Regions from separate parts of the Achromobacter sp. FW305-C-13 genome, predicted to be linked through region 1. Evidence: predicted binding sites of a transcription regulator. Region 1 holds the regulator's gene; the other holds the start of a gene.
What was found. The regulator LexA, encoded in region 1, represses DNA repair genes until DNA is damaged. The targets are predictions, from matches to a motif close to ACTGTATNNNNATACAGT.
Positions count from the first base shown of each region.

Region 2: the regulator LexA is predicted to act here: its motif matches at 1,626-1,643, upstream of recA (recombinase RecA).

Region 1 covers NZ_JBYSYN010000001.1:587,849-598,847, reverse strand. The annotation lists gene uvrB (excinuclease ABC subunit UvrB) at 1-1,252, opposite strand, end outside; gene AC3WMU_RS02815 (amino acid aminotransferase) at 1,329-2,528, shown strand; gene lexA (transcriptional repressor LexA) at 2,682-3,332, shown strand; gene lon (endopeptidase La) at 3,445-5,895, opposite strand; gene clpX (ATP-dependent Clp protease ATP-binding subunit ClpX) at 6,102-7,400, opposite strand; gene clpP (ATP-dependent Clp endopeptidase proteolytic subunit ClpP) at 7,503-8,156, opposite strand; gene tig (trigger factor) at 8,161-9,471, opposite strand; gene loiP (metalloprotease LoiP) at 9,637-10,392, opposite strand; gene AC3WMU_RS02780 (TIGR00645 family protein) at 10,656-10,999, shown strand, end outside.
Region 2 covers NZ_JBYSYN010000003.1:914,281-925,279, reverse strand. The annotation lists gene recX (recombination regulator RecX) at 1-269, opposite strand, end outside; gene recA (recombinase RecA) at 399-1,460, opposite strand; gene AC3WMU_RS23160 (response regulator transcription factor) at 1,828-2,517, shown strand; gene AC3WMU_RS23155 (sensor histidine kinase) at 2,633-4,009, shown strand; gene AC3WMU_RS23150 (MFS transporter) at 4,230-5,891, shown strand; gene AC3WMU_RS23145 (hypothetical protein) at 6,493-6,702, opposite strand; gene AC3WMU_RS23140 (recombination-associated protein RdgC) at 6,853-7,752, shown strand; gene AC3WMU_RS23135 (diguanylate cyclase) at 7,853-9,274, opposite strand; gene AC3WMU_RS23130 (aspartate carbamoyltransferase) at 9,412-10,704, opposite strand; gene AC3WMU_RS23125 (hypothetical protein) at 10,806-10,999, opposite strand, start outside.

The DNA of each region.
Region 1 (10,999 bases):
TATCCAGCGCCGACGGCAGGCGAAAGCCGTACTGCACCAGGGTTTCCTTGCGCGAGCGGTCGCCGCGGTACATGCCGCTCAGCTGCCCGATGGTGACGTGGCTTTCGTCGATGAACATCAACGCGTCCGACGGCAGGTAATCGATCAGCGTGGGCGGAGGATCCCCCGGCGCCGCGCCGGACAGGTGCCGCGAGTAGTTTTCGATGCCCTTGCAGAAACCCAGCTCCTGCAGCATCTCCAGGTCGAACCGGGTGCGTTGCTCCAGCCGTTGCGCCTCGACCAGATGGCCATCATCGACGAAGCGCTTGACGCGTTCGCGCAGCTCTTCCTTGATGGTCTCGATGGCGCGCAGGACGGTGTCGCGCGGGGTCACATAGTGCGAGCCGGGGTAAACGGTGAACCGCGGCAGCTTCTGGCGGATGCGGCCGGTCAGCGGGTCGAAGAGCTCCAGGCTTTCGATCTCGTCGTCAAACAGCGTCAGGCGCAGGGCGAGTTCGGCACTTTCCGCCGGAAAGATGTCGATGGTCTCGCCACGCACCCGGAACACGCCGCGGGTGAATTCCGCGTCGTTGCGCGTGTACTGCATCGCCACCAGGCGGGCCAGGATCTCGCGGCGGGAAATCTGGTCCCCGCTACGCAGGATCAGCACCATCGCGTGATAGTCGCCCGGGTTACCAATACCGTAGATGCACGACACCGTGCCCACGATGATTGTGTCCCGACGCTCCAAGAGGCTCTTGGTGGCCGACAGCCGCATCTGCTCGATGTGTTCATTGATGGACGAATCCTTTTCAATGAACAGGTCGCGCGTGGGCACGTAGGCCTCGGGCTGGTAGTAATCGTAGTAAGAGACGAAATACTCGACGGCGTTCTTCGGGAAGAACTCCCGCATTTCAGCGTAGAGCTGCGCCGCCAGCGTCTTATTAGGGGCCAGTACCAAGGCGGGCCGCCCCATCCGGGCGATCACGTTGGCCATGGTGTAGGTCTTGCCCGATCCCGTCACGCCCAGCAGCGTCTGGAACATGAGGCCATCTTCGACCCCCTGCGTCAGGCCGTCGATGGCCGCGGGCTGGTCGCCTGCAGGAGGATAAGGCTGATAAAGCTGAAATGGGCTGTCCGGATACTCGACGAATCCGGGCTTCACTTCCCGCCCCGGCAGGGGCGCAGCCGATGCCGACGCCGCCGTCAGATCCGCAGCGAGATCATCATTCAGATCTCCCGCGCTGCTCGGGTCTATTGGGCTCTTGGGCATGCTAGACTGTTCCAGGGTAAACCCCCCATTATCCACAGCACACCGTACTGCGTCCACCCATCCTCATCAGAGTCCCATGAGCAACCTTTTCGATTCCGTCGAACTCGCGCCGCGCGACCCCATTCTTGGTCTGAACGAACAATTCAACGCGGATACGCGTCCCGGTAAAGTCAACCTGGGCGTGGGCGTGTACTACGACGATCAGGGACGGATCCCCCTGCTGGGCGCCGTACGCAAAGCCGAAACCGCCCGCATCGAGGCCGCCGCCGCACGCGGCTACCTGCCGATCGAAGGCATCGCCGGCTACAACCAGGGCGCTCAAGCGCTGCTGCTGGGCAAAGAATCCCCGTTGGCCGCCGCCGGCCGCGTTCTGACCACCCAGGCTCTGGGCGGCACGGGCGCGCTGAAGATCGGCGCCGACTTCCTGCGCCAGTTGCTGCCGACCTCCAAGGTCCTGATCAGCAACCCCAGCTGGGAAAACCACCGCGCCCTGTTCGAGCGCGCTGGCTTCGAAGTCGGCACCTACTCGTACTACGACGCCACCACCCGCGGCCTGAATTTCGACGCCATGCTGGCGGACCTGAAGGCCGCACCGGCCAAGACCGTCGTCGTGCTGCACGCGTGCTGCCATAACCCGACCGGCGTGGACCCCACCGCCGACCAGTGGAAGCAGATCGCCGCCGTCGTGAAGGAAAACAATCTGGTCCCGTTCCTCGACATCGCCTACCAGGGCTTTGGCGAAGGCTTGACGGAAGACGCCTCGGTCGTGCGCCTGTTCGCCGACCTGGACATGACCATGTTCATCAGCTCGTCGTTCTCGAAGTCGTTCTCGCTGTACGGCGAACGCGTGGGCGCACTGACGGTCGTGGCTGGCAGCAAGGAAGAAGCCACCCGCGTGCTGAGCCAGTTGAAGCGCGTCATCCGCACCAACTACTCCAACCCGCCCACCCATGGCGGCACGGTGGTGTCGACGGTGCTGAACACGCCGGAACTCTTCGCCATGTGGGAAGAAGAACTGGCCGGCATGCGCGACCGCATCCGCCTGATGCGCAAGCAACTGGTCGAGAAGATCAAGGAACACGGCGGCAAGCAGGACTTCAGCTTCGTCCTGCAGCAACGCGGCATGTTCTCGTATTCGGGCCTGACCGCCGCGCAAGTGGATCGCCTGCGTGAAGAACACGGCGTCTACGCCGTTTCCAGCGGCCGCATCTGCGTCGCCGCCCTGAACAGCGGCAACATCGACAAGGTTGCCGCCGGCATCGCCGCCGTGCTGTAACCCAGAGCTTGGGCCATCTGGCCTGATTGCTGAAAAACGGAGCCTTCGGGCTCCGTTTTGCTGAAGGGGCCCTGGACTGGCTTGCTTTTTTGCGCTACGTCCCCCAGAATGGCGCTGTATATATGTACAGTCCGCTCGCACCGGATCATCGCCATGGCCAGCAAACTTACAGATCGCCAGCAACAAATCCTGGACCTCATCCGGCAAACCGTCACGCGCACCGGCTTCCCGCCGACGCGTGCCGAAATCGCCCAGGCCCTGGGTTTCCGTTCGCCCAACGCGGCGGAAGACCATCTCAAGGCATTGGCCCGCAAGGGCGCCATCGAGCTTACCGCCGGCGCCTCGCGGGGCATCCGCCTGAAGGACGGCGCCTCCGCCTCTTCGCAGGCTTCCCTGCCCATACCCTCGCTGGCGCAGCTGCTGCTGCCGCTGGTGGGCCGTGTCGCCGCCGGCAGCCCCATTCTTGCCGCTGAACACGTCGAACGCGAAGTGGGCGTCGACCCCCACCTGTTCGCGCAAGCGCCCGACTACCTGTTGAAGGTGCGCGGCATGAGCATGCGTGACGCCGGCATCCTCGAAGGGGATCTGCTGGCCGTGAAGAAGGCCTCTGAAGCCCGCAACGGCCAGATCGTCGTGGCCCGCCTGGGCGACGACGTCACCGTCAAGCGCCTGCAGCGCACCAACGGGCATATCGAGCTTCTGCCCGAAAACCCGGACTTCCAAACGATCGTGGTGGAAGCCGACCAGGAATTTGCACTGGAAGGCATTGCGGTTGGCCTGATCCGCACGCACGCGCTGCACTAGCCCGTCCTTCAAAGCCTCTGGCGCCAACGCGCCCTTGGCGCAAAAGAAAAACCCCGCCGCAGCGGGGTTTTTCATTGGGCGCCCTCTTTCGAAGGCGCCCTTGGGGTCGTGATCAGTGCTTGAGCACCGGATCGGTCGAACCCGGCTCAGCCGGCTTGGCCACCAGGGGCTCCTTTACCGCTTCTTCCTCAGCCAGCGGCTCAGGCAGACGTTCCAGGGCCAGTTCGAGCACCTTGTCGATCCAACGGACCGGCACGATCTCAAGGTGGTTCTTGACGTTGTCCGGGATCTCCGCCAAGTCCTTGACGTTTTCTTCCGGGATCAAGACCGTCTTGATGCCGCCACGGTGCGCAGCCAGCAGCTTTTCCTTCAGGCCGCCGATCGGCAGCACTTCGCCGCGCAGCGTGATCTCGCCGGTCATGGCAACATCGGCACGCACCGGGATGCGCGACAAAGCCGAAACCATGGCGGTCGTGATCGCGATACCCGCGGACGGACCGTCCTTGGGGGTCGCGCCTTCCGGCACGTGCACGTGCATGTCGTGCTTCTCGAAGACGCTGTCAGCAAACCCCAGACGGCGGGCACGCGAGCGCACCACCGTACGAGCCGCCTCGACCGACTCCTTCATCACATCGCCGAGCGAACCGGTGCGCTGGATGACGCCCTTGCCGGGCATGTCCGCGACTTCGATCGTCAGCAGGTCGCCACCGACTTCCGTCCACGCCAGGCCGGTCACCTGACCGATCTGGTTTTCCTTTTCGGCCATGCCGAAGGTGTAGCGGCGCACGCCCAGGTAGTCGCTCAGGTTTTCACCCGTGACATTGACCGGCTTGACCTCAAAGGTCTTGCCTTCGGCCTTGGCGCGATCGGTCTGGGTCAGCAATTGCTTGATGACCTTGCGGCAGATCTTGCCCACTTCGCGTTCGAGCGCACGCACACCGGCTTCGCGGGTGTAGTAGCGCACGATGTCGCGCAGCGCGGAATCGTCCACCGTCAGCTCGCTGTCCTTCACGCCGTTGTTCTTCATCAGCTTGGGCAGCAGATGGTCGCGGCCGATATGGATCTTTTCCTCTTCCGTGTAACCGGACAGGCGGATCACTTCCATACGGTCGAGCAGCGCCGGCGGAATGTTCAGCGTGTTGCTGGTGGCCACGAACATGACGTCCGACAGGTCGAAGTCGACTTCGATGTAGTGGTCCTGGAACGTGTGGTTCTGTTCCGGATCCAGCACTTCGAGCAGCGCGGACGAGGGGTCGCCACGGAAATCCATGCCCAGCTTGTCGATTTCATCAAGCAGGAACAGCGGATTGCGCACACCGACCTTCGACATGTTCTGGACGATCTTGCCCGGCATGGAGCCGATGTACGTCCGGCGGTGGCCACGGATCTCGGCCTCGTCGCGAACGCCGCCCAAGGCCATGCGCACGAACTTGCGGTTCGTCGCCTTGGCAATGGACTGGCCCAGGGAGGTCTTACCCACGCCCGGAGGTCCAACCAGGCACAGGATCGGGGCCTTCACCTTGTCCACGCGCTGTTGCACGGCAAGATACTCGAGGATGCGTTCCTTGACCTTTTCCAGACCGTAGTGGTCGTTGTCCAGCACCGTCTCGGCATTGGCGATCGAGTTGTTGATCTTGCTCTTCTTCCTCCAGGGGAGGTTGATGAGCGTATCGATGTAGTTGCGCACCACGGTGGCTTCGGCCGACATGGGCGACATCAGCTTGAGCTTCTTGAGCTCGGCATCGGCCTTCTTGCGCGCCTCTTTGGGCATGTGGGCAGCGATGATCTTCTTTTCAAGCTCTTCGATGTCCGCGCCCTCTTCGCCTTCGCCCAACTCCTTCTGAATGGCCTTGACCTGCTCATTCAGGTAGTAGTCGCGTTGGCTCTTTTCCATCTGCTTCTTCACGCGGCCGCGAATCCGCTTCTCGACCTGGAGGATGTCGATTTCGGTTTCGAGCTGGGTAAGCAGACCTTCAAGGCGCTCGGACGTGCCGACGATCTCGAGCATCTTCTGTTTCTGCTCGAGCTTCAGCGGAAGATGCGCGGCGATCGTGTCGGCCAGGCGACCGGCATCATCGATGCCAGCCAACGAGGTCAGGATCTCCGGGGGGATCTTCTTGTTGAGCTTTACGTATTGTTCGAACTGGGCAACGATCGCGCGGCGCAACGCCTCGGTCTCGGAGCCCTGCATGGCGTCCGGCTCGATCGGCGTCACCTGGCAGGTGAAGTGCGAATCGGCGTCTTCAATGCTGTTGATGCGGGCACGTTGGGTACCTTCGACCAGCACCTTGACGGTGCCGTCGGGCAGCTTGAGCATTTGCAGGATGCCGGCTACGCAACCAATCTCGTAGACGTCTTCGGGGGTGGGGTCATCTTTGCCGGCGGACTTTTGGGCCACGAGCATGATGCTTTTGCCCGCTTCCATCGCAACCTCGAGCGCGCGAATAGAGCGCGGACGGCCGACGAACAGCGGGATGACCATGTGCGGGAACACCACGACATCGCGAAGTGGGAGCAGGGGCAGGTCGATCGGGTCGGAAGGCAGGGTCTGGCTGGCAGACATAGGAGGTTCCTCGGTATGACTCGGCGTATCGGGGACAGGAGGCCCGGGTATACCCCGAGCTATCCACGTCAGTTACGTCTGTTATGGGAACAATAGCCGAAAATTCAAGATCCCGGCGGCCCGATAAACAAAAGGCAAAAAAAAATGCCCCTGCGGGCCGCCAGGAAGGAAAAAAACCCGTTACAGGAACGGGTTTTTTTGAAATATCAGGCTGCGGCGTCGCGGACTTCTCCGCGGTCCGGCTTTTCCGTTTCGCCGGCTTCGTCGGCGTAGATCAGCAGGGGCTTGCCTTCACCTTCAATGGCGTTCTCGTCCACCACGACACGCTTGACGTTGCCTTGGGACGGCAACTCGTACATGGTGTCCAGCAGCGTCTGCTCGATGATCGAGCGCAGGCCACGGGCGCCGGTCTTGCGCTTGAGCGCCTTACGGGCAATGGCCTTCAATGCGGCAGGCCGCAGGTCCAGCTCGGCGCCTTCCATCGCGAACAGCTTCTGGAATTGCTTGAGCAAGGCGTTCTTGGGCTCGGTCAGGATCTGCACCAGAGCCGCTTCGTCCAGTTCGTCCAGCGTAGCGACGACAGGCAGGCGACCAACCAGTTCAGGGATCAGGCCGAACTTGATCAGATCTTCGGGTTCGACTTCCGAGAACAGTTCGCCCACGCCGCGTTCGGACTTGGCGCGTACGGAAGCCGAGAAGCCGATGCCCGATTTCTCGGTGCGGTCGCGAATGACCTTTTCCAGCCCGTCGAAAGCGCCGCCGACGATGAACAGGATGTTCGTCGTGTCGACCTGGACGAAGTCCTGGTTGGGGTGCTTGCGGCCGCCCTGCGGGGGCACCGAGGCAACCGTGCCTTCGATCAGCTTGAGCAAGGCCTGCTGCACGCCCTCGCCCGAGACGTCGCGGGTGATGGACGGGTTGTCGGACTTGCGGGAAATCTTGTCGATTTCGTCGATATAGATAATGGCGCGTTGCGCCTTCTCGACTTCGTAGTTGCAGTTCTGCAGCAACTTCTGAATGATGTTCTCGACGTCTTCGCCCACGTAACCGGCTTCGGTCAGCGTGGTGGCGTCAGCCATGACGAAAGGCACATTCAGCATGCGCGCCAGCGTCTGCGCCAGGAGCGTCTTGCCCGACCCGGTAGGGCCGATCAGCATGATGTTGCTCTTGGAGAGCTCGACTTCGTCACCCTTGATCTCGCCGTGACGAATGCGCTTGTAATGGTTGTAGACCGCCACGGCCAGCATGCGCTTGGGCGAGTTCTGCCCAATCACGTACTGATCCAGGAAGGTCTTGATTTCGGCCGGAGTAGGCAGTTCGGAACGAATCGCCGCGCGCGCGGTCGCTTGCGCTTCCTCGCGGATGATGTCGTTGCACAGGTCTATGCATTCATCGCAGATGAACACCGACGGACCCGCGATCAGCTTGCGGACTTCATGCTGGCTTTTATTGCAAAACGAGCAATGCAGCACTTTTGCGTCTGCCGATCCCTTTTTTTCAGGCATATTTGTTTCGTATCTCAGGTAAAGATGCGCCAGACCGGATAAAGGGTCCAGCGCATGCGCTTACTCAAACTTGATGGCAGCGGGTTCGGATCAACCGGGAAGTCAGCCTTCCGAGCGGGAGGTCATCACCTTGTCCACCAATCCATACGATACCGCATCTTCGGCGGACATGAAGTTGTCACGTTCCGTGTCCAGGCCGATACGCTCCATCGACTGGCCGGTGTTGTCGGCCAGGATCCGGTTCAGGCGTTCACGCAGGTCCAGGATCTCGCGAGCCTGGATCTGGATGTCGGACGCTTGGCCCTGGGCGCCGCCCGACGGCTGATGGATCATGATCCGCGAGTTAGGCAGCGTGAAACGCTTGCCCTTCTTGCCAGCCGCCAGGAGGAACGCGCCCATGCTGGCCGCCAGGCCGGTGCACAGGGTCGATACGTCCGGCTTGATGAACTGCATGGTGTCAAAAATGGCCATTCCCGCATACACCGACCCGCCGGGCGAGTTGATGTACAGGGAAATGTCCTTGTCAGGATTCTCCGATTCCAGGAACAGCAACTGCGCCACAACCAGGTTGGCCGTTGCGTCATTGACCGGACCCACCAGGAAAATGAGCCGTTCGCGGAGCAGACGCGAATAGATGTCGTAGGCACGTTCGCCGCGCCCCGACTGCTCGATAACCATGGGAATGTAGCCCAGGCCGGTGGGGGTCACCGAAGACCCGCCATTCATTGCCGCATAGAAATCGGTGAATCTCTGCATAGTGTTACGCCATCCCCATCAACTGATCGAAAGGCACCTTTTCTTCGGTGACCTTGGCCTTTTCCAGCACGTGCGCGACAACGTTGTCTTCCAGCACGATAGCCTCGATTTCAGCACGACGCTGGCGGTCAGCCAGGTAATAGCTGACAACCTGAGCGGGTTGTTCGTAGTTCTCGGCGAATTCTTCAATGCGCGCGCGAACTTGCTCGGGCTTGGCTTGCAGCTGAGCTTGCTTGACCAGTTCCGACACCAGCAGGCCCAGACGGACGCGGCGCTCGGATTCGGTCGAGAAGGCTTCAGCCGGGATCGGCACGGACTCGGCGTTCGGGATGCCGCGCTGCTTGAGCTCTTCGCGGGCAGCGGCAACACGGCCTTGCACGTCGTTGTCGACCAGCGACTTCGGCACGTCGAACTTGCCGGCTTCGACCAGGGCGTCCATGACGCTGGACTTGGTACGGCCAGCCGAACGGACCTTGACTTCGCGCTCGATGTTGCTGCGGATGTCGGCCTTCAGCTTTTCGATGTCGCCTTCGGCCTGGCCGAGCGACTTGGCGAATTCGCCGTTCAGTTCGGGCAGGACGCCTTCAGCCACTTCCTTGACGGTGATGGTGAATTCGGCGGTCTTGCCGGCGACTTCCACGCCTTGGTAGTCGTCAGGGAACTTCAGTTCGAAGACCTTGGTTTCGCCAGCCTTCAGGCCGCGAGCGGCTTCTTCGAATTCCGGCAGCATGCGGCCTTGGCCGAGCACGAACGGGAAGTCTTCGGCCTTGCCGCCTTCGAACGGCACGCCGTCGATGGTGCCGGCGAAGTCCAGCGTGACGCGGTCGCCGTCTTGCGAGGCGCGGCCTTCACGAGCTTCGAACGTGGCGCGCTGCTTGCGCAGGACGTCCAGGGTCTGTTGGACTTCGGCGTCGGTGACGGCGGTGTCAAAACGGGTGACGGCCAGGGACGACAGGTCCGGCACGACGACTTCGGGGTAGACCTCGAACGTGGCGGTGAACGCCAGCGTGTCGTCGGTGACGCCTTCAGTCTTGGGTTCCAGGTTCGGGGCACCAGCGACGCGCAGCTTGGCGCCGTCGATGGCTTGTTCGAACGCACGGCCAACTTGGCTATTGATCACGTCGTAGCGGATGCTGGGGCCATGGCTGCGCTCGAGCATGGCGAGCGGAGCTTTACCCGGGCGGAAGCCGGGGACCTTGGCGGTGCGAGCCACGCGCTTCAATTGCGCCTGGACTTCCTTTTCGACGTCGGCCACCGAGACGGCCAGATCAACACGGCGCTCCAGGCCGGAGAGGGTTTCAACCACAGGCTGCATTAAAAGACCTATTTTCCGAGAGATGAGATTACGGGCGGATAAACGCGGCATTTTACCGGAAACTTCCGGATCCCTGACGCAAAGGGGCGCGAGCCCCGGATTTGCCCGGATGCTCGCGCCCCGTTTTCCGCCCGAAAAGGGAGGGAGAACGTCTTTTCGACGCCTTTATTTGGCCTTGGCGATGCGATCTTCGATGTGCTGAGCGCGCTTGGCCGAGGACGGGTGCGAGCTCATCATATCGCTCTTGCCGCCATCCAGCTCGGCCAGCTTCTGAAATGCCGTCACCAGACCACGGGTATTGAGCTTCTTGGCCTGCAGCTGGTCGAACGAATAGTCATCTGCGGCGCTTTCCTGCGATTGCGAGAATTGCGCATTGATGAACTTCTCGGTCAGGTCGCCCAGCTGCGAGGAATTCAGGGCGGCAACCGTCGCGCCACCAGCGGCGCCAGCGGCGTCACGCGCGGCCGACACAGTGTAGGCCGTCTGCATGGCCTTCTTGCTGTGGCCCAGCGCCACGTGGCCGATTTCGTGGCCGACCACGCCCAACACTTCGTCGTCGGTCATCATGTCCATCAGGCCGCTGTAGACGCGGATGCAGCCGTTGGCCATCGCCCAGGCGTTGACGTCCTTGGTGATGTAGACCTTGTAGTTGGCCTTCTGGCCATTGACCGTGCCGCCCAGCGACTTGGCGATCTTCTGCAGACGGGCGTCGTACTTGCTGCCGGGGGCAGCGATTTTTTCCTGCGAGTCGCTTTGCGCGCAAGCCTTGTCGGACAAGGTCTTGATTTCGGCATCGCTCAGGGTGGCAGCTTGAACAACCTTGCTGCCAGCGCCCACCAGGCCGCCGATATCGAGAGCATGCGACGCAGAATAAGGGGCAAGCGCAACGGTCAACGCGGCAACGGTGTAGCGGATCTTCATGGGAACAAACTCCTCTTGACTGGCTCTATGCGAGTGAGGCGGCAATTCTATCCATGCCAAAAGCGCTCAAAGCGTTTCGCCACAGAGTTTCGCAAATGGCAGTTTCGCTTACATAAAAGCCCAGCAAGCCGCGCGCAACCGTGCTATTGCGCCGCTTTCCCCAACATGAACGCGCCACAAAAAACTCATGCCCGGCGAGTCCGGGCATTGATAGAATTGCCGCCGCACTTTTCATCGCCCCATAACAACGGCTCGCACCCAACATGCATAACACCCCCCCTCCCCGCCTAGGCCTGCTGCCCAGCCTGATCTTCAGTTCCCGCTGGTTGCAATTGCCCCTGTACCTGGGCCTGATCGTCGCGCAAGGCGTGTACGTCATGCTCTTCCTGAAAGAGCTTTGGCACCTGGTGACGCACGCCAGCAGTTTTGGCGAAATGGAAATCATGCTGCTGGTCCTGGGCCTGATCGACGTGGTCATGATCTCGAACCTGCTGGTGATGGTGATCGTGGGCGGCTACGAGACCTTCGTGTCCCGCCTGCGTCTGCAGAACCATCCGGATCAGCCCGAATGGCTGAGCCACGTCAACGCCAGCGTCCTCAAGGTGAA
Region 2 (10,999 bases), on a different contig from region 1:
ATCTTCAGCGATGGCCCTTTGCGTTCGGTCTTGCCGTCATCTGCGTCGGCCAGGTCCTCGGCGCGGGCTGCGCGGCGGCCGCGGGGGGCCGGTCGCTGCTCGGAACTGCGCTGCCATTCACCCGGATCGGCGGCGGGCGCCGCAGATTCCTGTTCACGGCGCGCATCGGAACTCCGCCGCAAGCCCTGGGGCTTGGCGACGGTTTCAAACTCGTCATCCAGCTTGGCGCGAAGACGGTCGGCTGACGCGGGGGTCGATTTCCAGCTCATGCGCTTCCTGCTTGCTATGCAAAAACGGCAGGCCCGTCATGGCGCCTGCCGCATATCGCCGGGCCCGGGGCAACGGCGCAAACAATGTGCAACGCGCCTGCGGTGATCCGCAGGCCCGTGCAAGATTGCTTATTCGGCGGTGTCTTCCGCCGTGGGGACGAACTCGGCCGCACGGCTGACGATGCCCTGGTTCTCACGAACGCGGTTCTCGATCTCGATGGCGATTTCCTTGTGCTCTTTCAGGTATTCGCGGACATTGTCCTTGCCCTGGCCGATGCGATTGCCGTTGTAGCTGTACCACGCACCGGACTTGTCCACCACGCTGGCGGCCACGCCCAAGTCGATGATTTCGCCTTCGCGCGAGATGCCGGCGCCGTACATGATGTCGAATTCGGCCTGCTTGAACGGCGGCGCCACCTTGTTCTTCACCACCTTGACGCGGGTTTCGTTGCCGACGACTTCGTCGCCCTTCTTGATGGAACCGATGCGGCGGATGTCCAGACGCACGGAGGCGTAGAACTTCAGCGCATTGCCGCCGGTGGTGGTTTCGGGGTTGCCGAACATCACGCCGATCTTCATGCGGATCTGGTTGATGAAGATGACCATGCAGTTGGTGCGCTTGATCGTGGCGGTCAGCTTGCGCAGCGCCTGGCTCATCAAACGGGCTTGCAGGCCGGGCAGCGAATCGCCCATTTCACCTTCGATTTCAGCCTTGGGCACCAGGGCAGCCACCGAGTCGATGACGATCAGGTCGACCGAGCCCGAACGCACCAGCGCGTCGGTGATTTCCAACGCCTGTTCGCCCGTGTCCGGCTGCGAGATCAGCAGATCGGTCAGGTTCACGCCCAGCTTGTTGGCGTACTGCACGTCCAGCGCGTGTTCCGCGTCGACGAAGGCGCAGGTGCCGCCGATCTTCTGCATTTCAGCGATGACCTGCAGCGTAAGCGTGGTCTTGCCCGACGATTCCGGACCGTAGATTTCGACCACACGGCCACGCGGCAAGCCACCGACGCCCAGCGCGATGTCCAGCCCCAGGGAACCCGTGGAGACGACCTGGATATCGTGCGAGACCTCGTTGTCGCCGTAGCGCATGATCGAGCCCTTGCCGAACTGCTTTTCGATCTGCGAGAGCGCGGCGGCAAGCGCCTTGGCCTTTTCCGATGCGGCGGCCTTGGTGGTTTTGTCGTCCATGTAGAGTCCTGTCTGTAACGTATCTGGTGTCGAAGGGTGCCGGAGAAGTCGCCGGTCAGGCTGGGGTCTGGCTATAGATATGGCTAATGCGTCAGCTTATGCGTCAGTTGCGCTCAAGGTTGCTTCGCGCTTTTGATTCATGTGCAGATTATGGCATCGGATTGTACTGTACAAAAAACCAGTGTGCCAGAGTTTTGCACGTATACCCTGAGTGGGCAAGCCCCCCGCCATATGACAGAATCGAAGGAGAACCCGGTGTTTCGTCCCTTTTCCGCCGCCGGGCCGCCCACAAGGCGGATAGCCTCCCATAGAGGGGCAGCAAGCGCGCAAAGCGCTGGCGGCACAGGGACCCCTTCATTAGCAGCCCATGCGTATCCTGATCGCCGAAGACGACAGCATTCTGGCCGACGGCCTGTCCCGGTCCTTGCGCCACAACGGCTATGCCGTGGACGCCGTGCGCGACGGGCTGGCCGCCGATTCGGCGCTGGCGGCCCAGGCCTTCGACCTGCTCATCCTTGACCTGGGCCTGCCGCAACTGGCCGGCCTGGAGGTGCTGCGCCGCCTGCGCGCCCGCAATTCCGCCCTGCCCGTCCTGATCCTGACCGCCGCCGACAGCATCGAGCAGCGCGTCAAGGGCCTGGACCTGGGCGCCGACGACTACATGGCCAAACCCTTTGCGCTGTCCGAACTGGAAGCGCGCGTGCGGGCATTGACCCGCCGCGGCGCCGGCGGCGGCGCCACGATGATCAAGCACGGCCGGCTGTTGTTCGACCAGACCGGCCGCGTCGCCATCGTGGACGACCAGACGCTGGACTTGTCCGCGCGCGAAGTCAGCCTTCTGGAGATCCTGCTGACCCGCAGCGGCCGCATGGTCAGCAAGACGCAACTGGTGGACCACCTGTGTGAATGGGGCGAAGAAGTCAGCACCAACGCCATCGAAGTCTATGTGCACCGGCTGCGCAAGAAGCTCGAACCCAGCGGCGTGAAGATCGTGACGGTGCGCGGCCTGGGCTACTGTCTGGAGCGGGACCAGGGTGCCGCGTATCTCGCCAGCTGAGCCTGCGCGGCCAGAACCGCTGAATCAGGAAGCGCTGGATATCATGCAAGCCGGGTCCAAGGGCCCGAGCTTCGCACCGCCCCAGCGCTCGCTGCTGGGCGAGATCCTGGACTGGATGCTCGCGCCGCTGTTCCTGCTGTGGCCCATGAGCGTGGCGATCACCTACGTCGTCGCGCAGAACATCGCCAACGTGCCGTACGACCGGGCGCTGGCCAATAACCTCCACGTGCTGACGCGCCAGGTCCACGCGCAGGACGGCCGCGCCGTGCTGAAAATGACCGACCCGGCGCGCGACGTGCTGCGCGCCGACGAGACCGACAGCGTGTTCTGGCTGGCGCTGGGCAGCCGCGGCGAATACCTGGGGGGCGACCGCGCCCTGCCGCTGCCGGCCTCCGTGGGCCAGCCGCGTCCCGGCGAGGTCCAGTACGAAGACGACACGATGCGCGGCTTCGGCATCCGGTTGGCGTTCACGTGGGTCGACCTGAACCTGCCCAACACCCAGCCTGCGCTACTGATCGTGGCCGAAACCGTGGAAAAGCGCACGCAACTGGCCAACGACATCATCAAGGGCGTGATCATTCCCCAGTTCGTGGTGCTGCCGATCGCCGTGCTGCTGGTCTGGTTCGGGCTGTCGCGCGGCGTGGCGCCGTTGAACGCCTTGCAGCAACGCCTGCGTGCCCGGCGTCCCGACGACCTCTCCCCCATCGATGAACGTGCGGCGCCGTCCGAGATCGCCCCGCTGGTGGCGGCCATGAACGACCTGCTAGACCGCCTGTCGGCCAACGTCCAGGCGCAACGCCGCTTCGTAGCCGATGCCGCCCATCAGCTGAAGACGCCGCTGGCGGGCCTGCGCACGCAGGCCGAGCTGGCATTGCGCGACGCCAGCCCAGAGGAAATGCAGTCCAGCCTGCGCCAGTTGGTGACCGGGTCGGAGCGCGCCACCCGGCTGGTCAATCAGTTACTGCTGCTGGCGCGCGCCGAAAACCCCAGCGCCATCGGCCTGGCGCGCACCGACTTGAACGCCATCGCTTACGAGCAGGCCATGCATTGGGTGCCTCAGGCCCTGTCGCTCAGCACCGACCTGGGCTTCGAGGGGTCGGACGATCCCGTCGAAATCAGCGGTAATCCCTTGCTGCTGGCGGAACTGCTGAACAACCTGGTCGACAACGCGCTGCGCTACACGCCCCGCGGCGGCCACATCACGGTGCGCGTGCAGCGCGTGGGCGACGAAGCGGTGCTGGAAGTCGAGGATTCCGGCCCGGGAATCCCGCCCGAAGAGCGCGAACGCGTGTTCGACCGCTTCTACCGGGTGCTGGGCACGGCGTCGGACGGCAGCGGGCTGGGCCTGGCGATCGTGCGTGAAATCGCCCAGAAGCATCAAGCCACCGTGGTGGTGAGCGACCACCCCAACACGCACTCGAACCTGCCTGGCACCCGCATTCGCGTCGGGTTCCCGATGTACGCCGAGCACCCCGACCTGCCGGAAAGTTGAGGGGTGCGACGCCCCCGGCGCTGCTAAGGACTATCCCTAGCTCCGCGCGCAATGATTACACAATGTTTCAATTTTAAGATTCGGGTAAGGGTTACGTCAGAACCTCGTCAGCCTCGCGCCTCAATGTTGCGTATAGCTCGATGTCGGCTCGCCGGCGGAGGGTCAAGCACGGCGGAAAACCGCCGGCCTAAAACGAGGAGACATCATGAGCACAACAACCATGGCAGGCCGCGGTCCCTCCGCGGAACCGCGCCCGATGACCAAGGATGAACGCCGCGTCATCTTCGCGTCGTCCCTGGGCACGGTTTTCGAGTGGTACGACTTTTATCTCTACGGCTCGCTTGCAGCCATCATCGCGCAGCACTTTTTCTCGGGCGTGAACCCCACTGCGGGCTTCATCTTCGCGCTGCTGGCGTTTGCCGCGGGCTTTGCCGTGCGGCCGTTCGGCGCGCTGGTGTTCGGCCGCCTGGGTGATCTGGTCGGACGCAAATACACCTTCCTGGTCACGATCGTGATCATGGGCCTGTCGACATTCCTCGTGGGCGTGCTGCCCAGCTATGCCAGCATCGGCATGGCGGCGCCGGCGATCCTGATCATCCTGCGCTTGCTGCAAGGCTTGGCGCTGGGCGGCGAGTACGGCGGTGCAGCGACTTATGTGGCCGAACACGCGCCCCATGGCCGCCGCGGCTTCTACACGTCGTGGATCCAGACCACCGCGACGTTGGGCCTGTTCCTGTCGCTGCTGATCATCCTGGGCATCCGCACCTACCTCGGCGAAGACGAATTCAAAGCCTGGGGCTGGCGCATTCCCTTCCTGATCTCGGTCATCCTGCTGGGCATCTCGGTGTGGATCCGCCTGCAACTGAGCGAATCGCCCACCTTCAAGCGCATGAAGGAAGAAGGCAAGGGTTCCAAGGCGCCGATCGCTGAATCGTTCGGCCAGTGGAAGAACCTGAAGGTCGTGATCCTGGCGCTGCTGGGGCTGACCGCTGGCCAGGCCGTGGTCTGGTACACGGGCCAGTTCTATTCGCTGTTCTTCCTGACGCAAACGCTGAAGGTCGATGCGAATACCGCCAACATCATGATCGCGATCGCGCTCTTGCTGGGTACCCCGTTCTTCGTGGTGTTCGGCGCGCTGTCCGACAAGATCGGCCGCAAGCCCATCATCATGGCGGGCTGCCTGATCGCTGCCGCGACCTACTTCCCGATCTTCCAAGGCATTACGCACTTCGCCAACCCGGCGCTGGAAAAGGCGCAAGCCACGGCCCCGGTCACGGTGATTGCAGACGCCAGCACGTGCTCGTTCCAGTTCAACCCGGTGGGCACCGCGGCATTCACCAGCTCTTGCGATGTGGTCAAGTCGTTCATGGCCCGCAATTCGGTGAATTACAAGAACGAGGCGGCTCCGGCGGGCTCGATCGCCAAGGTCAAGATCGGCAACGACGAGTTCGCCTCGTTCGACGGCAAGGCCATGGCCCCGGCTGACTTCAAGGCCAAGGCCGCTGAACTGGACAAGGCGCTGACCACCGCGATCCGCAGCCACGGCTACCCCGCCAAGGCCGATCCGGCGCAAAGCAACAATGTCATGGTCGTGGTGCTGCTGACGATCCTGGTGCTGTACGTGACCATGGTCTACGGCCCCATCGCCGCGATGCTGGTGGAAATGTTCCCGACGCGCATCCGCTACACCTCGATGAGCTTGCCGTACCACATCGGCAACGGCTGGTTCGGCGGCTTCCTGCCCCCGGTCGCCTTCGCGGTGGTGGCTGCCACCGGCAACATCTACGACGGCCTGTGGTACCCGATCATCATCGCAGTCATGACCCTGGTCATCGGCACGCTGTTCGTGCGCGAATCCAAGGACAACGACATCAACGCATAAACGACCATCCCCCGCCGGGCGGGACTGCTGCGCCTGCCCGGCCTTTAAAAGCTCCTTATGGAGCTTTTTTTTTATGTAGCCCCCACGCTGCGCGCTTCGCGCTTGCTGCCCCCCGAGGGGGCTTTTTCCCTTGGGGCGGCCCGGCGAAGAATAGGCCCCCACGCTGCGCGCTTCGCGCTTGCTGCCCCCCGAGGGGGCTTTTTCCCTTGGGGCGGCCCGGCGGGAAAAGGCTATTTTTGCGAAGGTCATAAGGCTAGGGAGGGTCATCGTCCTGAAACGGTGACTTTGCGGGTATCGCCCAAAATCTCTTGCCCACTTTCAGGACGCTGTCAGACCCTCCCGCTTAGACTGGCGCCTCAGATTACGGCCTTGCGCCAGATCGGCTGACGATTGATCCCCCTGTCAGACGATTGCAGGGCTAGTGTTCTGACACCGATACCGCGTTCCCCGCGAGCCTTTTATGACGCGGTATTGTGTGCTCCCGTACCGGCCCGGCCTTTATTGAGCCGGGCCGCTTTTTTTTTGCGCCGGACAAATAAAAAACGGCGGCCGCTAAGCGGCCGCCATGATCACGCTGGGGACCGGCCAGGCCGGCCACCTGTCAACGGCGCATGCCGACGCCGATCGCCAATACACCAGCCACGATGGCCGCGATGCCGGCCCAGGTCGGGATGGGAACCGACTTCTCGGTTTCGGCCGTAGCCTTCACCGAGCCGATCTGCAATACGGTTTCTTCGGACTTGTAGTTGAAGCCCTTGTAGGCCAGGGCCGCGATGCCCAGGACGATCAGGATGGCGCCAATGATTTTCATGTATTCCTCTCCGATTCATGTTCGGTGCGCGGAAGTTAACGCATAGGCCCGCGTGTGTCAGTGACAGAACGTGTCGCCTGTCGCAACCGTATTGCAGCACTTCGGCAAACCGGCCGCGTCGTATAGAATCAACCCTTTTGGCCGACGCTCATGTGGTTCAAAAACCTCAAGATTTACCGCCTCTCCTCGCCGTGGACTCTCGTTGGCGATCAGCTTGAAGAAACGCTTGCGCGCCACGCCTACCAAGCGGGCAACAACCTCGAAATGCAAAGCCTGGGCTGGGTCCCGCCGCGCGAAAACGGCGGGCTTGCCCACGTCGTGAACGGCCAGATCCTGCTGTCGCTGCGCGCCGAGAAGAAGCTTCTGCCCGGCACCGTCGTGAACCAGGTCGCCAAAGCGCGCGCGCAGGAGATCGAAGAGCAGCAAGGCTACAAGCCGGGCCGCAAGCAGATGAAGGAAATCAAGGAACGCGTCACGGACGAGCTCCTGCCGCGCGCCTTCAGCGTGTACCGCGACACCCGCGTCTGGATCGACCCGCAGAACCATTGGCTGGTCATCGACGCCGCCGCGTCCGCGAAGGCCGACGAAGTCATCGGCCTGCTGGCCAAGTGCGTCGACCCGTTCCCGCTGGAAAACCTGTACGTGGCGCAATCGCCCGCCTCCGCGATGACGGGCTGGCTGGCGAAAGACGAGGCCCCCTCCAACTTCACCATCGACCAGGATACCGAACTGCGTTCGTCGGGTGAAAGCGGCGCGGCCATCCGCTACGTGAAGCACTCCATCGACGCCGACGACGTGCGCCGCCACATCCAGTCGGGCAAGCAGTGCACGCGCCTGGCCATGACGTGGGCCGACCGCATTTCCTTCGTCCTGACCGAAGGCCTGGACGTCAAGCGCGTGTCGCCGCTGGACGTGCTGAAGGAAGGCAACGAAGGCGTCGCCACAAACGACGACGAGAAGTTCGATTCCGACATGATGCTGATGACGGGCGAACTGGCCAAGATGATGGCCGAGCTGGTCGAGGCGCTGGGCGGCGAAAAGAAGATCTAAGCCGTACGCGCGAAAAAATCCGCGCATCGCGAAAGGCCGCTCTTAACCAGAGCGGCCTTTTTATTTCCGGGCTGCGCCCGCGACTGCCCGCACGCCGTGTTCAGGCCGCCACGCTACGGTCGCGCCCCTCTTGCTTGGCGCGGTACAAGGCTTTATCGGCGCGGTCGATCAGATAGGCGTAGTCCGGGTGGCCGTCGAACGTAGCCACGCCGATGCTTGCCGTGATGCGCAAGGCGCCCGCTTCGGGAATCGCGAACTTGTGCCGGCGGATTTCGGCGCCCAGCTTCTCGGCCGCCGCCAGCGCGGCTTCTTGCCCCGTATCCACCAGCACCACCAGGAACTCTTCGCCGCCGTAACGGAACACGAAGTCGCTGGACCGGCACGCCTGATGCACCACTTCGGCAAACTGCCGCAACACGTGGTCGCCGCCGGAATGCCCATGCGCGTCGTTGATCGCCTTGAAGTGGTCGATGTCCAGCAGCAGCACCGAAAAGCGGCTGCCCTGACGCGTGGAAATGGCGATTTCGCGCCCCACCACCGACGGCAGAAAGCGCCGGTTCAGCACGTTGGTGAGCGGGTCGCTGCCGCTCTCGATCTCGGCCACCATGTCGAACAGGCCATTGAGCAGATGCTTGATGCGCGCCACCAACTCCTGCAGCTCGCGCACCTGATCGGGCATCGACACCTGCTGCTGCGCGTCCGCCAGCATCAATCGCGGCAGCACCACGTCGTCCAGCCGCGTCACAGCTTCGGTGATCTGACGCAACGCTGGCGCACTTTCGAACAGCACGCCGCCCTTGTGCTGCAGCCACAACCCGAACTCCGAGGCCGCCAGCCGCGGCAACGCCTGCTCCGGCGCGCGGTAATGCAGGCCGATCAGCACGGCCTGGCTCCATTCCAGCAGCGCGGCGCGCTGGCGCTCGCGTTCGGTCGAGATGTTCTGCCCCAGCGCAAACAAGCGGTACGCTTCGTCGTTGCGCGCGCCGCGGTTGATATCGCGCATGAAGGCGCGGCTCATCTGCTCGATCGCCAGATCGAACAGATTACAGACGTACTGCGTGGCAATGGAGGCCGCCGTCCCATCCAGGTCGCTTGCGCGCAGGCGTTCGGCGATTTCGTTCTTCAGGATGCGGGCGCCGGCCATCACCAGATGGATCGGGATATGGACGCGGGCATGCACTTCGCCCACCTTCTTCTGGGTCGCCATCAACGCGGCGATATCACCCTGGTCGCGCACACAGAGCAGGCCTTTCAGCCAGTGCTTCATGCCGCTGTGCAGGCGGGTCGCGACGATCTCGTGGGACAGGCGGGGCCCCGCCTCGGCATCCGCCAGCAAGGTGGAATAAAAGGCGTCCACCAGTTCTTTGGCGCTATCGCCCACCACCGCCGCGACCTGGCCGCGCGTATAGGCGTCGACCGATTGATAGACCGCTTCCCAGGCTTGCGCGTTGGACGCACTCAGGTAGCACGCCTGGCCCGCGCCGCCCGTCCACACCGGAACCGCGCTATTGCTCGAAGACATAAGATCATCCGCCCCAAAATTTTCCACGCGTGTCGAGGAGCGACACGCGACAGAAAGACAGCGCGGATTATCCTTCAAATCTCAATGACTGCCCCGCCGTGGCGCAGCCAGGCGGCGGGGGCTGGACGCCGGCGCGCTTATTCCAGGCCGTGGAAGACGGAGTCGTCGGGGCCAACGTGCGACGGGTGCTGCCAGGTCACATCGCGCAGCGAGTGCTGCACCAGGCCTTCCACGCCCAGCAGCACCGCGAAGATCGCCATGCGGATGGGGATGCCGTTGTCGGTCTGGCGGAAGATGGCCAGGCGCGGATCGTGGTTCAGATCCACGCTCAGGTCGTTGGCGCCCGGACGGCTGTCGCGCGGCAGCGGGTGCATCACGATGGTCTCGGGGCTGCAATACGCGTCGATGATGGCGCGGTTGATCTGGAAGTCCGGCGTGTAGCCTTCGTTTTCTTCGTTGGCGAAGCGCTCTTTCTGCACACGCGTCGCGTAGATCACGTCGGCGCCGGACAGGCCTTCGGCCAGCGACGTCTTCTGTTCGATCACGTTGCCGTTGCGGCTGGCCTGCTCGATGATGTAGCTGGGCATTTCCAGGCCTTTCGGCGACACCAGCGAGAACTTCACGTTCTTGTACAGCGCCATCAGCTTGATCAGCGAATGCACGGTGCGGCCGTACTTCAAGTCGCCAACCATGGCGATGTGGGCGCCGTCCAGCAACTTGCCCAGGCGCGAGAACTCGGTCAGGATCGTGTACAGGTCCAGCAGGGCCTGACTGGGGTGTTCACCCGGGCCGTCACCGCCGTTGACCACCGGGATGTTGGTGGCGCGCGCGAATTCCGCGACCGAACCCTGGTCCGGATGGCGGATCACCATGGCGTCCACGTAGCCGCTCATGACGCGGCTGGTGTCATAGATGGATTCGCCCTTGGCCATCGACGAAAACGTGAAGCCCGTCGTGTCGCAGACCGAGCCGCCCAGGCGGCAGAACGCCGAACCGAAGCTGACGCGGGTACGCGTGCTGGCTTCGAAGAACAGGTTGCCCAGCACGGCGCCTTCCAGCACGCGCGACACTTTCTGGCGGCGCGCGATGGGCTGCATCATGTCAGCCACGCGGAACAAGTCTTCGACCGATTCGCGGGTGAATTGGTCCACCGACAACAGCTGATGCTTGCCTTCGACGGCGATGCGCTCGCGCAAGGGGCCGTCTTGTACGCTTTGCGTATACTTTTCCAGCAAGACGCCGTTTTGCACGATTTCGCTGACGAAGCGCTGCACCACTTCCGGCATGGCGCGGAATTCCTGCGAGCCTTCGGGCAGCAACCAAGTATCCAACGCCCGGCGTTTCACGCCGATCCGGGTGGCGAACACGTCGCGCGTGAGGTTCAGGCGGCGCATGGCGTCGCGCAGGAAGGCTTGCTGGGAGATGGTCATGACGGGCCCCAAGAAAGAGGATTTATATACGCACCGCGCATATTATTCTCAACGTAAGTGCAAGTCCAACACTTTTGCGTACACGGGTTTACCCTTGAATTCTAACGGCTGGCGTAGGACGTCATTTGTTGGGCGTCCGCCACCCCCTGCCCCAGAGAGAACCAGCACGCCGCGCAGAACGCCAGGGCGCCGAGCAGATAGCAAATCATCGCCAACAACTGGGCCGGCCAATGGCCGCGCGTCAGGTGCCCCGTGTAGCCCTGACGCAACAGGCTGACCTGCGCCAGGTAGGCGA